DNA from 4 places in the Arthrobacter sp. KN11-1C genome. Region 3 is predicted to be linked to each of the others. Evidence: riboswitches for the same ligand, from Rfam matches in the RefSeq annotation. Region 3 holds a riboswitch; each other region holds the start of a gene.
What was found. Region 3 has a riboswitch for thiamine pyrophosphate ahead of thiO (glycine oxidase ThiO). Riboswitches for the same ligand answer to the same signal wherever they lie in the genome.

Region 1 (3,202 bases), 440 kb from region 3:
CCTGGCGCGTGGACGAGCAGATCCACAAGGCGCTGGAACGCAAGGTCTTCCTGCCCTCCGGTGGTTCGCTCGTGATCGACCGCACCGAGGCCATGACGGTTGTCGACGTCAACACCGGGAAGTTCACCGGCAGCGGTGGCAACCTCGAGGAAACCGTCACCAAGAACAACCTTGAGGCTGCCGAGGAAGTGGTTCGCCAGTTGCGCTTGCGCGACATCGGCGGAATCATCGTCATCGACTTCATCGACATGGTCCTGGAATCCAACCGCGACCTCGTATTGCGCCGCCTGGTCGAGTGCCTCGGCCGGGACCGCACCAAGCACCAGGTCGCGGAAGTGACGTCCCTTGGTTTGGTCCAGATGACCCGCAAGCGCATGGGCACGGGCCTGCTTGAGGTCTTCGGCGAGCAGTGCGAGACGTGCGCAGGGCGCGGAATCGTCACGCACGACGAGCCTGTCGAGCACCGTCGGGCAAACGTAGTGGCAGCCGAACACCACCACCCGCGCACTGAGTCACAGCCGGCCGTCCGCCCGGAGCAGCGCAAGCGCCGCCGCGGCAGGGGCACGGGCCAGGGAACTGCCGAACTCCCGGTCGCCCCTCCGGTGCCCGTCCACACGGTGGAATCCACTGATCCGAACCGCCAGGCAGCCACCCGCGCCGCCCTTGCCACCATCGCGGCGGCAGCCCACGCTGCCCACCTGCACGACGACGAGCTCCACCACGCGGCGGAATTGCTCGCTGACGGGCACCTAGCCGAAGCAACTCCGGCAGCCCCGGCCGCCCCGGCTCCTGCCGCTGCATCGGGTGGAGAGGAACGTTCGAAGCCTGTGCTGCGATTCGGCGGCGAGGAAGTGGCGTTGCCCTTCGTCCACCACGAAGAGGAACCTGCAAGTGGCGCACCGGCCATGAGCCTGGATCTGTTGGCTCAGGCGTTCGCGGGACTCGGAGAAGCACCCGGCACCGCCCCGGCAGCCACGGAAGCCCAGGAATCCCCAGCAGGGGCCCGCGTGGGCGTTGCAAGCGGGGAATCTCCGGACTCGGGTCTGCGTGGACGCCGAGGGCGCCGCAACCGCAGTGCCAGCCGTGCCCAGGGTGCCGCCAACGCCACCAACGTCGAGCACCACGAGGTCGCTGTGGCTGCCTCCGGTGGGGCCGCACACGAGGCCAAGGCACCGGACGCTGCACCGGCCAAGTCGGCTCCGGCAGCCGAACCGATCATTCTCGGAGTCGGCGTGCCGAAGTCCGAACTCTAAACGCAGTACCCTGCCCGAAGCCCCGGCCGTTTCCACCCTCGTGGAAACGGCCGGGGCTTCTGCGTTTCCGGCTGATTCACCGGATCCCCGCACGGTGCGGTTGCATTGGGCGATTTCAGCGGGCGAGGTGTCATCCGGGTTAAGCTAAGGGACTGACACGGGGTGCCGCGCACCAAGCCGGCTGAGACCAAACCCGTTGAACCTGTCCGGTTAGCACCGGCGAAGGGATGTCTCGTATGACTGTTTCGGCGCAATCAGCCGTCTACCCGCTCAAGGCTGTCCAGAACCCCATCCCCAGGGTCCTCAGCATTGCCGGCTCGGATCCCTCGGGTGGCGCCGGAATCCAAGCCGACCTGAAGAGCATCGCGGCCAACGGCGGCTACGGCATGGCCGTCATCACGGCCCTCACTGTACAAAACACGCAAGGAGTCACTGCCGTCCATGTGCCTCCCGTGGAGTTCCTGAGGCAGCAATTGGATGCCATCAGCGACGACATCATTGTTGATGCCGTCAAAATCGGCATGCTCGGGGACGCCGCGGTCATCCACGAGGTCCGCCGCTGGCTCGGCGAGGTGCGCCCCGCCGTCGTCGTGCTGGATCCGGTGATGATCGCCACCAGTGGAGACCGGCTCCTCGCGGAATCCGCTGAAACCGCGCTGCGGGAACTTCTGCCCCTCGCCGACTTGGTGACCCCCAACCTTCCCGAACTGGCCATGCTGCTTGGCGAAGCTGAGGCGACCGACTGGGCATCGGCGTTGGAGCAAGGCAAACGACTGGCAGCTGCCTGCGGAAACACCGTCCTGGTGAAGGGCGGCCATCTGCAGGGAGCGGGCTGCCCCGATGCCTTGGTCAACACCGGGGGAGTCCTGAGCCAGGACGTGGTGGAATTCGCCGGCCAACGTGTGGAGACCCGCAACAGCCACGGCACGGGATGTTCCCTGTCGTCGGCGATGGCGACGGCCAAGGCGCGGCTCGGCGATTGGGAATCTGCCTTGCGCGTGGTCAAGCCTTGGCTCCAGGAGGCGCTGACCCAGTCCGGGGTGCTGGAAGTGGGGAAGGGCAACGGGCCGATCCATCATTTCCACGCGCTTCAGCAAGAGCTGCGGCCGGGGGATTTCGCCGTCCGGATGTGGGACGCCGCCCAATCGGAACTTGCGGCCATTTATGGCCTGGACTTCATCCAGCATTTGCAAACCGGTGGCCTCAGCGAAGCGCAGTTCAGCTATTACCTGTCGCAGGATGCCCTTTATCTCAACGGCTATTCCAGGGTCCTGGCCAGGGCAAGCGCCCTCGCCCCCAGCGAAAACGAACAGCTGTTCTGGGCCCGCGGCTCGCAGATGTGCCTTGAAGTCGAGTCCGAGCTGCATCGGAATTGGCTCAGCGGACGCCAGGTAAGCGAAAAGCAAGGCCCCGTCACGAAGGCCTACGTCGACCACTTGCTCGCGGCGTCTGCGTCGGGCAGCTATGCCGTGCTGTTGGCTGCCGTGCTGCCCTGCTACTGGTTGTACGCCGAGGTGGGACAGCAGCTCCACCATGGCTATCTTCAGGCCGGAGCGTCGGACGAGCACCCTTATGCCGACTGGCTGCGCACTTATGCGGACGAGGCGTTCGCCGAGGCCACCCGCAAGGCGATCGACATCACGGATGCCGCCGCGAGGGCCGCTTCTCCTGCCGAGCGCACGGCCATGATGGAGGCATTCTCCGAATCCTGCCGCTATGAAACTGCGTTCTTCGATGCCCCAAGGCTGCATGCTTGAACCCGTTTCCCGGTGCGTAAGGATGGGATATCGGGGCCTTTCCGGCGGACGCCGCAGCGTGTCGGCGTGAGGATCCAAGCTTTTCCCGGTCGGCAGGGTAAGGTGGACGGGCACGGTACCGGATGGCGGCATAGCCAGTCTGTGGCAGCCATCACGTGGCAGCCTCCGGACCTGGCCTCATTTGCAGCCGAA
Region 2 (3,202 bases), 1.0 Mb from region 3:
GCATGCACGCAGCCACCAAGCCCCAAGTGCTGGGGTTGTTCCTTCTCTTGGCGGCTATCGGGCTGCAGATGCGCGAATGGTGGGTGTGGCCGATCCTGGCGGTCGCCTGGATCTTCCAATTGCTGACCGTGCCCGTGTCCGCACACATGGTGGGCCGCGCAGGCTACCGGACCAAGCACCTCCACCCCGAGCTGCTGAGCATAGACGAACTCGAGGCCGTGGTATTGCGGGCTGCCGGTCAACGTGCAGCGGAGAAAGCCCAGGAAGCCGCTTCGGAAGTGCCCCGCACCGGGAGCACGCGCGACGGCGGGAGCGTCCGGGATGGCGGCAACGCCCGCGACGCCCGGGATAGCGGGGGCGCGGGCGCTAACGGCGGACCGTCCGCCTAGACGACGTCCTGCGTCTTTTCGAAGTGCGAGATGGCGCGCTTCGTACCCCGGCCCGCGACAACCTGGATGACGGCGCTGACAGCGGCGGAAATCAGGGCGAAGGTCAGGGCGGAACGCAGGCTCGCTTCCATGTCGTCGTTGCCCTTGGGTGGCTTGTTGCCCGTGGTTTTTTCCCACAGGGCGTTGACGAGCTTGGTGCCAGCAAAGCCTGCGCCGATGCTCACGCCGGTGCCGAGCAGTTTGAAGAAGAAGTTCATTCCGGGACTCCTTGCGGGAGGAAACAGGACCGTCCCCAGCCTAACCCCACTTCAGGGCAGTTCCGGAGCATCGGATGGCGCCTGGTGCCTCAGCCGGAAGAACTCCTGCAGGGCCCCCGGGTTTGGACGCACGGGAACGATGTCACGGCTCTCGGCCAGCACAGCTTCCATCGTGCCGAGGGCGAGGAGCTCATCCAGCAGCACCAAGGTGGGCGGCATGAGCTTGAGTGTTCCGGCGGCTTCGGCATCAAGGATTGCGCGGACCGGCATCCACAGGGAGGATGACGCTTCCGTGGTCTGGTGCCTTGGCTCGGCACCGGAAACCGGGCAGGCAAGGTAGAAGTAGGTGTCGAAGCGCTTGGGCTGGTCTGCCGGGGTGACCCAGTTGGCCCACGGACGGAGGGTGGCAGCGTCGAGTTTCAGCCCGGCCTCTTCGAAAACCTCGCGCTGTGCGGCCGCCAGTACGCGGCCGGCGTTCAACGGGGCGGAAGAGGGCTCGGCGGCGATGCTGCTCCGGTGCCATGCGGCGGCGTGCCGCTCGACGACGTCGTCCGCGAAGTCCCAGCCGGAGCTGTCCGCCTGGTCCACCCGGCCGCCGGGGAAAACGACCATTCCGGCGGCGAAGTCCATCGTGCTCACCCGGTGCTGGACGAACACTTCCAAAGCGCGCGCCGCATCTTCGGAGCCCTCCGGAACCGCGGCGTCGCGGACCAGGATCACGCTCGCGGCGAGTCTCGGTTCGGCCGTGCTGTTCGTTTCGTCAATCCCTGCCAAGACCGCTCCTTTGCCTGCGCTTCTGCGTCACATTCTGCTGGATCATTCTCCCAGTTTCTGTGGCCGCCCGCGCCATTCCGGGCCCGACTGCGCCCACCCGGCGAATGATCGAGCAGAATCCGTCGGTTCGCGTCTTTGTCCAGGCTTCGAAACCCTGCCAAGGTGTAAACTGAACCACGCCCAAAAGGGTGGATTGATAACGACAGGGGAGCGCCGCCGTCGGGCTCGCAGCAATGCGGCACGGAGGACGGGCGCTGAGAGTGCGGACAGCCGCAGACCCTCGAACCTGATCCGGCTAGTACCGGCGCAAGGGAGTCGAGTTCTCATAGTGTCCGGAACCGGCGCGGCGGAAGCCGCTCGCAGGCAACCGGGAACACTTTCCCCTCCTGTTCCTCAGGAGGACAAAATGACTGGTATTTCTGCAAGGACGGGCCTCACCAAGCCTGCCTACAATTGGCGCGTCGTGGACATTGTCGTGGCGGCGCTGATCTCCATCGCCGGTGGCGTGATCTTCTGGGCATGGGACCAGATGGCTCTCGTCGTCACCCCAGCGACCGCCGGTTACCCTCCGTTGGGCGGCCTGATCGCCGGCGGTTGGATGATTCCGGCAGTGCTGGGCATGCTCATCGTCCGCAAGCCCGGTGCGGCAATTTTCTGCGAAATTGTGGCCGCCACCAGCGAGCTCATCATGGGTAACCAGTACGGCACCACGGTGCTGATCTCGGGTCTGCTCCAGGGCCTTGGCGCGGAACTCATCTTCCTGGCCTTCATGTACAAGAAGTTCAACCTGCCGGTGTCCCTGCTGGCCGGTGCCGGCGCGGGCCTGTTCTGCGGCCTGAACGACTCCTTCCTGCCGTGGGGCTGGAACATCGCCTACGAACCGGTCGACAAGCTCGCGTACATCGTGTTCTGCACGATCTCCGGGGCCGTCATTGCCGGAGGCCTGTCCTGGATCGCTACCCGTGGCCTGGCAAGGACCGGCGTCCTGAGCGCGTTCGCGTCCCGCAAGGCCGCCTCGGAGCCCGTCTTTTCCTGATGCCCAGTCCTGATTCCGGCACCTCTGCCGTGGTGCGACCCGCCGCCATTTCCGCGCAAGGCTGGGGCTGGCGCCACGCTGGCCGCACCACGCAGGCCATCCACGCCCTGGACCTGGACATCCGTCCGGGAGAGCGCGTGCTGCTGCTCGGCCCCTCGGGCGCGGGCAAGTCGACGCTCCTGCATGCCCTGGCAGGCGTGCTGGGCGAGGAAGGGGACGACGCCGACGAGACCGGCTCGTTGCTCGTGGACGGTGTTTCGCCAAAGGCCCAGCGCGGCCGTGCCGGACTCATGCAGCAGGACCCGGAAACCCAGGTGGTGCTCTCCCGGTTGGGCGACGACGTCGCGTTCGGTGCCGAGAACCTTTGCGTGCCCCGGGAGGAGATTTGGAAGCGCGTCGGTGAAGCGCTCGACGACGTCGGGCTGCGGCGTAGTGCCGGTGGCAGTGCCAGCGGCAACTTTGCGCTCGACCACCCGACGTCGGCCCTCTCGGGCGGGCAGAAACAGCGCCTTGCGTTGGCCGGTATCCTGGCGATGCGGCCGGGCCTGATCCTTCTGGACGAGCCGACCGCCAACCTCGACCCCGCGGGCGTGCTGGAGGTCCGCGACGCCGTGGGCCGCTGCCTCGACAAGACCGGCGCCACGTTGGTGGTGGTGGAGCACCGGGTCTCCGTCTGGAAAGACCTCGTGGACCGGATCGTGGTGCTCCAGCCGGGCAGTTCCTCCTCCACGGAAGGCTCGACGCCG
Region 3 (3,202 bases):
CCCGGTCATGAGCGAAATCTGGGCGTTCCAGTCCTCCACCGGCAGCGAGGGCGCTGCGACGATCCTGTACCCCTCGCCGTCGGGCAGCTGCACGATTTCCTGCTCAGGCATGTTCAGGCTGGCTCCGCCGCGGCGGCGTTCGAGTTCCACCCGTTTGAGCCCGACCTCCTTGAGGAGCTGGAGGACGGGATCGGCCGCGCCGGAATCGATCTCCGCCTGCACGCCCTTGTAGTTGAGCTTGGCGCGGCTGCGTACGCTTGCCCGACGCACGGAGACGGTACGGAACTCCGCTTCGGCGTCGAGTTCGAAGTCCCACACGAACGCGCCGCACGTCTGCCCGGCCAACAGGCTTCCGGCGTGTTCGCTGATGATCTCGGGGTGCAGCGGTATGCGGCCGTCCGGGGCATAGAACGTTTGACCGCGGTGGCGGGTTTCGGCGTCGAGCGCGCCTCCCGGGGGCACGAAGGAGGGCACATCGGAGATGGCGTAGAGGACCCTGTAACCATCGCCGGAGCGGTCTATGAAGAGCGCCTGGTCGAGATCCGTGGAAGAGGCCGGGTCGATCGTGATGAACGGAACGTCGGTGAGGTCCTGCACCGGCAGGGTGTGTCCGGAAACCGCCGCTTCGGCGTCGCGCAGCGCTTCAGCGGGATAGCCTGCAGGCAGCTCGAGTTCAGTCCGAAGCGCAGCCAGTGCTTCCGCAAGCTGGTTCGACGTTTCACTGACATTCGGGGCTATCCGCTGATGTGACACGAAAGTCAGGGTAACTCCAAAATCTTTCGGCGTCTCGCTAGGCCGCCGCGGCGTCGAGGGCGGCCAGGAGTGCCTGGGCTGCCGCCGTCGGATCCTCTGCCTCGGTGATGGCGCGGACCACCACGATGCGGCTTGCCCCGGCCTCCACCACCTCTTCGACGTTGCCCAGATCGATGCCCCCGATCGCGAACCAGGGGAGCACCACGCCGCCGACTGTCTCGGCGTCTGCCTGCTTCACCGCGTTGGCGGCATACTTCACCAAATCGAGCCCGACGGCGGAGCGTCCCGGCTTGGTGGGAGTGGCCCACACTGGCCCGACGCAGAAGTAGTCCAGTCCGCTGCGGCCGGGAGACGCGGCGATGGCTGCGTCAATCTGTTCCGGAGTGTGCGTGGAGAGGCCGATGATGGCGGGGTCGTGGAGCAGCTTCCGGGCCGAGCGCAGCGGGATGTCCTTTTGGCCGATATGGAACACCGGTGCGCCGGAGAGGGAAGCTATGTCCGCGCGGTCGTTGACTGCCCAGAGACGGCCGTGACGGTGCGCGACGGCCTGCAGGATCTCCAGGAGTTCCAGTTCCTCGGCGGCTTCGATGGTCTTGTCACGCAGCTGGATGATGTCCACGCCGCCCTCGAACGCGGCATCGACGAATTGCTCAAAATCACCCTGTTGCTTGCGGGCGTCGGTGCAGAGGTACAGGCGGGCGGTGGTGTGGACATCGTGCTGGGTCATGGAAACAGAGTAGTTCCTCTAAACTGGGCTGGTACCGCGGGAGCCGCGGCGGCGGTCACAATCGCCGCGCGGCTGAGAGGGCTTCAGCGCCGACCGCTTGACCTGATCCGGCTAGTACCGGCGTAGGGAAGGACTCCATGGAAAAAGCAAACACCCGGAACGGGCCCCTGCACGCGGATGTGGCGGTGATCGGGGGCGGCGTCATCGGCCTGGGCATCGCGTGGGAAGCCCGCAGCTCCGGCCGCTCGGTTGCCCTGATCGATCCCGCACCGGCGAGCGGTGCCACCTTTGCGGCGGCCGGCATGTTGGCGCCCGTCAGTGAACTCCACTACCAGGAAGAGGACCTCCTGGAGCTCATGCTCGAATCCTCGGCGCTGTGGCCGGACTTCGAACGCAATGTGACCGCCTCCAGTGCCGGACGCGGCACGGGTTACCGCACGACGCCGACCCTCGCCGTCGGTGCGGACGCCGCGGACCGCCGGGCGCTCGCCGACCTTCGTGACGTCCAGCTCGCCCATGGCCTGGTGGTGGAATCCGTCCCGTTGCGCGAGGCGCGGGAGCGCGAGCCGCTCTTGAGCCCGCAGATTTCCTGTGCTTTCGATATCCCGGGCGATCACCAAGTGGATCCGCGCCGGCTCTCGGCCGCGATTCTCGGTGCCTTGGCAGACCACCAGCCCGGCGATTCGAGCTGGATCGCGGGGGCCGGGGACGGGTTTGCGGTCCACGACACAGCGGCGGGCCTCCTATGGGAGGAAGGGCGCGTCGTCGGGGCGGTGCTCGGTTCGGGCGCCAAAATCCTCGCAGCCGAAACAGTGGTGGCCAACGGACTGGATGCTGCCCGCTTGAACGGCCTGCCGGATGGATTGTCGCTGCCACTGCGTCCCGTGTACGGCGACATACTGAGGCTGCGCGTCCCGGAGCACCTGCAACCCCTTGTCACCGCCACCGTCCGTGGGATGGTGCGCGGAGTGCCCGTGTATATCGTTCCCCGCGGCGACGGGACCGTGGTGATCGGCGCAACGCAACGCGAAGACGGTTTGTCGGCGTCCGGGGGAGGATCCAACCCGGTGTCAGCCGGCGGCGTGTACCAATTGCTCCGCGACGCCCAGGTACTGGTTCCGGCTGTTGCCGAACTGGAACTCCTCGAGGCGACCGCCCGTGCCCGCCCCGGCACACCGGACAACGCACCGCTGCTGGGCCGCGTCGAAGGTCGCGAAGGAACCGTGCCGGGCCTCATCGTGGCCAGCGGCTTTTTCCGGCACGGCGTGCTCCTCACCCCGGCAGCGGCGAAAATCTGCGTCGGACTCATGGATGGCAACGCCGATCCGCGGTGGAACAAATTCCGCCCGGACCGCTTCTCCCGCCCGCTCTCAGCAGCGAGGGCATCCACAGGCGGCCCCTCGGCCGACACCCCAAATCCCCTTCCGAAGGACCACGCATGAACATCAAATTGAACGGCACAGACCACACGCTGGGCGACGGCGCGTCCGTGACCACACTCGTCAGCCACATCACCGGACGGCTTGTGGACCCCAGCGGCCAGGCGGCCGACGGACGCAAGATCGGAGTCGCCGTCGCACGCAATTCCGAAGTGGTGCCGCGCAGCCAATGGGCTGCCACCGCGCTCGCAGAGGGCGACGAACTCGAAATCGTTACCGCAGTACAGGGAGGCTGAACCATGACCGCATCAAGCACGCAAGCAGCAAGCACCCGGACAGACGC
Region 4 (3,202 bases), 350 kb from region 3:
ACCTCAAGGGACGCGCGGGGATCGTTTGCGTAGAGCACGACGTCGGCACTGGCGCCTTCGCTGATGGCGTCGGCCCCCAGCCACTCGCGGGCGGACCAGCAGGCGGCGTCGAGCGCGGCGGCCGGCGGCAGGCCGGCCCGGTGCAGTTCCAGGATCTCCTCGCCGATCCGGCCGTGCTTGATGACGCTGCCGGCGTCCGTCCCGGCGTATACCCGCACCCCGGCGTCGAACGCCTCGAGGATCCGCTCATGCCGACGCTCCCAGAGCGCGATCATGTGGGCGGCGTAACGGGGGAACTTCGCTTCCGCCTGTTTCGCGATGTCCGGGAACGTCGCAATGTTGATGAGGGTGGGGACGATCGGTACGCCTTGGTCCAGCAGCCGGGGAATGTGGTGCGGCAACAATCCGGTGGCGTGCTCGATGCAGTCGATGCCGGCGTCGAGCATGTCGTCGATGGTCCCTTCGGCGAAGCAATGGGCGGTCACCCGGGCCCCCTCGTCGTGCGCCGCCGCGACAGCGTCCTTGACGACGGCCGCCGGAAAGGACGGGCCGAGATCCCCGGCGGAGCGGTCGATCCAGTCCCCGACGATCTTGACCCAGCCGTCCCCGGACCGTGCCTGCTTGCGCACCGCTTCCACCAGATCCTCCGGCTCGACTTCTTCGGCCAGCCCGGGGATGTAACGGCGTTGCCTCGCGATATGCCTGCCCGCGCGGATGATTCTGGGCATGTCCGTGCGGCGCTGCAGCCAGCGCGTGTCGCTCGCGGAACCGGCGTCGCGGATCAAGAGAGTCCCGGCCTTCCTGTCCGCCGTCGCCTGCAAGCGGGCAGTCTCCTCGTCGACAGCTCCGCCCTTGCCCAAGCCAACATGGCAATGCGCGTCGACCAAGCCGGGCAGCACCCATCCATCCAGCACTACGTCCGGTTTCGCGAGGGGGCGGACAAAGGTCATCCGTCCGTCGACCGACCAGAGACCTCGCAGTTCCTCCTCCGGCCCGGTGAGGACAGCGCCGCTGAATTCGATGATTTCCGCCATGAATCCACCCTAGACTCAGGCGCCGTCGCCGGGGCAGTCACATCTGTCCTCGGTCACATCTGTCTCGAGGACTCCCGGCTGTGGTAGCTTCATCTACGACCACACGGGGGCCCTTGCAAGGGCTGAGATCGGGCTGACGCAGCCTGCGACCGTTGAACCTGTCCGGGTAATGCCGGCGAAGGAAGTGAGTACTCCTTGAGCACCAAAGAAACACAGCTGAGCCCTGCCCAAAACGAATCGGCGCAGGAGGTGACACAGTCGCTCAAGTCGCATTCCCTCGCGTTCCTGGAGGACACAGCGACGGGAATCCGTGTCCCGGTCACGGAAATAGCCCTGGAACCATCTCCCAACGGCGAGGCCAACGCCCCCTTCCGGGTGTACCGCACGGCAGGGCCGGGGAGTAATCCCGTAGTGGGCCTCGAACCGTTCCGGAGCGAGTGGATCGAAGCACGTGGCGACACCGAGGCTTACAGCGGCCGCGAACGGAACCTGCTCGACGACGGCAAATCGGCCGTGCGCCGCGGAGCCGCCTCCGCGGAGTGGAAGGGCGCACAGCCGGTGCCCCGCCGCGCCGTCGACGGCAAGACCGTGACGCAGATGCATTACGCCAAACAGGGCATCGTCACGCCCGAAATGCAATTCGTGGCACTTCGCGAGAACTGCGATGTGGAACTGGTCCGCAGCGAAGTCGCCGCCGGCCGGGCCATCATCCCCAACAACATCAACCACCCCGAATCCGAACCGATGATCATCGGCAAGGCGTTCCTGGTGAAGATCAATGCCAACATCGGCAATTCGGCCGTCACCAGCTCCATCGCTGAAGAAGTGGACAAGTTGCAGTGGGCCACGCAATGGGGCGCCGACACCGTCATGGACCTGTCCACGGGTGACGACATCCACACCACCCGCGAATGGATCATCCGCAACTCCCCCGTACCGATCGGCACCGTGCCGATTTACCAGGCCCTCGAGAAGGTCAACGGAGAAGCCAACAAACTCAGCTGGGAGATCTTCCGCGACACCGTCATTGAACAATGCGAGCAGGGCGTGGACTACATGACCATCCACGCCGGCGTGTTGCTGCGGTACGTGCCGCTCACCGCGAACCGCGTGACGGGCATCGTTTCCCGCGGCGGCTCCATCATGGCGGGCTGGTGCCTGGCGCACCACGAGGAAAACTTCCTCTACACGCATTTCGACGAACTCTGCGAAATCTTCGCCAAGTACGACGTCGCGTTCTCGCTGGGTGATGGACTGCGCCCGGGAGCGACGGCGGACGCCAACGATGCCGCACAGTTCGCCGAGCTCGACACCTTGGCCGAGCTGACGAAGCGGGCATGGGAATTCGACGTCCAGGTCATGGTGGAGGGCCCCGGCCACATTCCGTTCCACTTGGTGCGGGAGAACGTGGAGCGTCAGCAGGAGCTGTGCGACGGCGCCCCGTTCTACACCCTGGGACCCTTGGTCACCGACGTCGCTCCGGGCTACGACCACATCACCTCAGCCATCGGCGCCACGGAAATCGCACGCTACGGAACCGCGATGCTCTGCTATGTCACCCCGAAGGAACACTTGGGCCTGCCAAACAAGGACGACGTCAAGACCGGTGTGATCACCTACAAGATCGCCGCCCACGCCGCGGACCTCGCCAAGGGACACCCGGGCGCCCACGAGCGCGACGATGCCCTCTCCAAGGCCCGCTTCGAGTTCCGCTGGCGTGACCAGTTCGCCTTGTCGTTGGATCCGGTCACGGCGGAAGCGTTCCATGACGAGACGCTCCCGGCCGAACCGGCCAAGACGGCACACTTCTGTTCGATGTGCGGACCGAAATTCTGCTCCATGCGGATCAGCCAGGACATCCGCGACGAGTACGGCTCCGCGGATTCCCAAGCGGCCATCGCGGAAATGTTTAGCGGGATGCGCGAAAAGAGCGCTGAGTTCCTGGCATCGGGCGGCAAGGTCTATTTGCCCGAGCTTGAAGTTCCCGGAGGAAACCGCGGCGCGAATTCAGGAAGCCTGAACTGATCAGGACGCTTGGACTGATCCTGCGCGGCTGACGTCCGCGATGAAGGAGCGGATGATCCGGTCTCCTTCAACGGAGTCATGAGGCCGGTGTCCTCCAGCCGCAACGCGGCGGAGGGCGCCGGTTTCCTGCAGGTAGCCGGCGA

Region 1: it holds a riboswitch for thiamine pyrophosphate, as region 3 does, so the genes downstream of both, thiD (bifunctional hydroxymethylpyrimidine kinase/phosphomethylpyrimidine kinase) here and thiO (glycine oxidase ThiO) in region 3, are expected to answer to the same signal.
Region 2: it holds a riboswitch for thiamine pyrophosphate, as region 3 does, so the genes downstream of both, ACSBOX_RS01685 (ECF transporter S component) here and thiO (glycine oxidase ThiO) in region 3, are expected to answer to the same signal.
Region 4: it holds a riboswitch for thiamine pyrophosphate, as region 3 does, so the genes downstream of both, thiC (phosphomethylpyrimidine synthase ThiC) here and thiO (glycine oxidase ThiO) in region 3, are expected to answer to the same signal.

Annotation. Positions count from the first base shown of each region.
Region 1 covers NZ_CP197467.1:1,808,535-1,811,736, forward strand. The annotation lists gene ACSBOX_RS08475 (Rne/Rng family ribonuclease) at 1-1,253, shown strand, start outside; TPP riboswitch at 1,402-1,498, shown strand; gene thiD (bifunctional hydroxymethylpyrimidine kinase/phosphomethylpyrimidine kinase) at 1,490-3,010, shown strand.
Region 2 covers NZ_CP197467.1:343,710-346,911, forward strand. The annotation lists gene mnhG (monovalent cation/H(+) antiporter subunit G) at 1-389, shown strand, start outside; gene ACSBOX_RS01675 (DUF4235 domain-containing protein) at 386-646, opposite strand; gene ACSBOX_RS01680 (NUDIX hydrolase) at 698-1,420, opposite strand; TPP riboswitch at 1,615-1,751, shown strand; gene ACSBOX_RS01685 (ECF transporter S component) at 1,827-2,456, shown strand; gene ACSBOX_RS01690 (ABC transporter ATP-binding protein) at 2,456-3,202, shown strand, end outside.
Region 3 covers NZ_CP197467.1:1,368,742-1,371,943, forward strand. The annotation lists gene ACSBOX_RS06455 (RNB domain-containing ribonuclease) at 1-753, opposite strand, end outside; gene thiE (thiamine phosphate synthase) at 791-1,480, opposite strand; TPP riboswitch at 1,507-1,626, shown strand; gene thiO (glycine oxidase ThiO) at 1,618-2,922, shown strand; gene thiS (sulfur carrier protein ThiS) at 2,919-3,155, shown strand; gene ACSBOX_RS06475 (thiazole synthase) at 3,159-3,202, shown strand, end outside.
Region 4 covers NZ_CP197467.1:1,719,293-1,722,494, reverse strand. The annotation lists gene ACSBOX_RS08035 (amidohydrolase family protein) at 1-1,034, opposite strand, end outside; TPP riboswitch at 1,128-1,235, shown strand; gene thiC (phosphomethylpyrimidine synthase ThiC) at 1,230-3,059, shown strand; gene ACSBOX_RS08025 (alpha/beta hydrolase) at 3,060-3,202, opposite strand, start outside.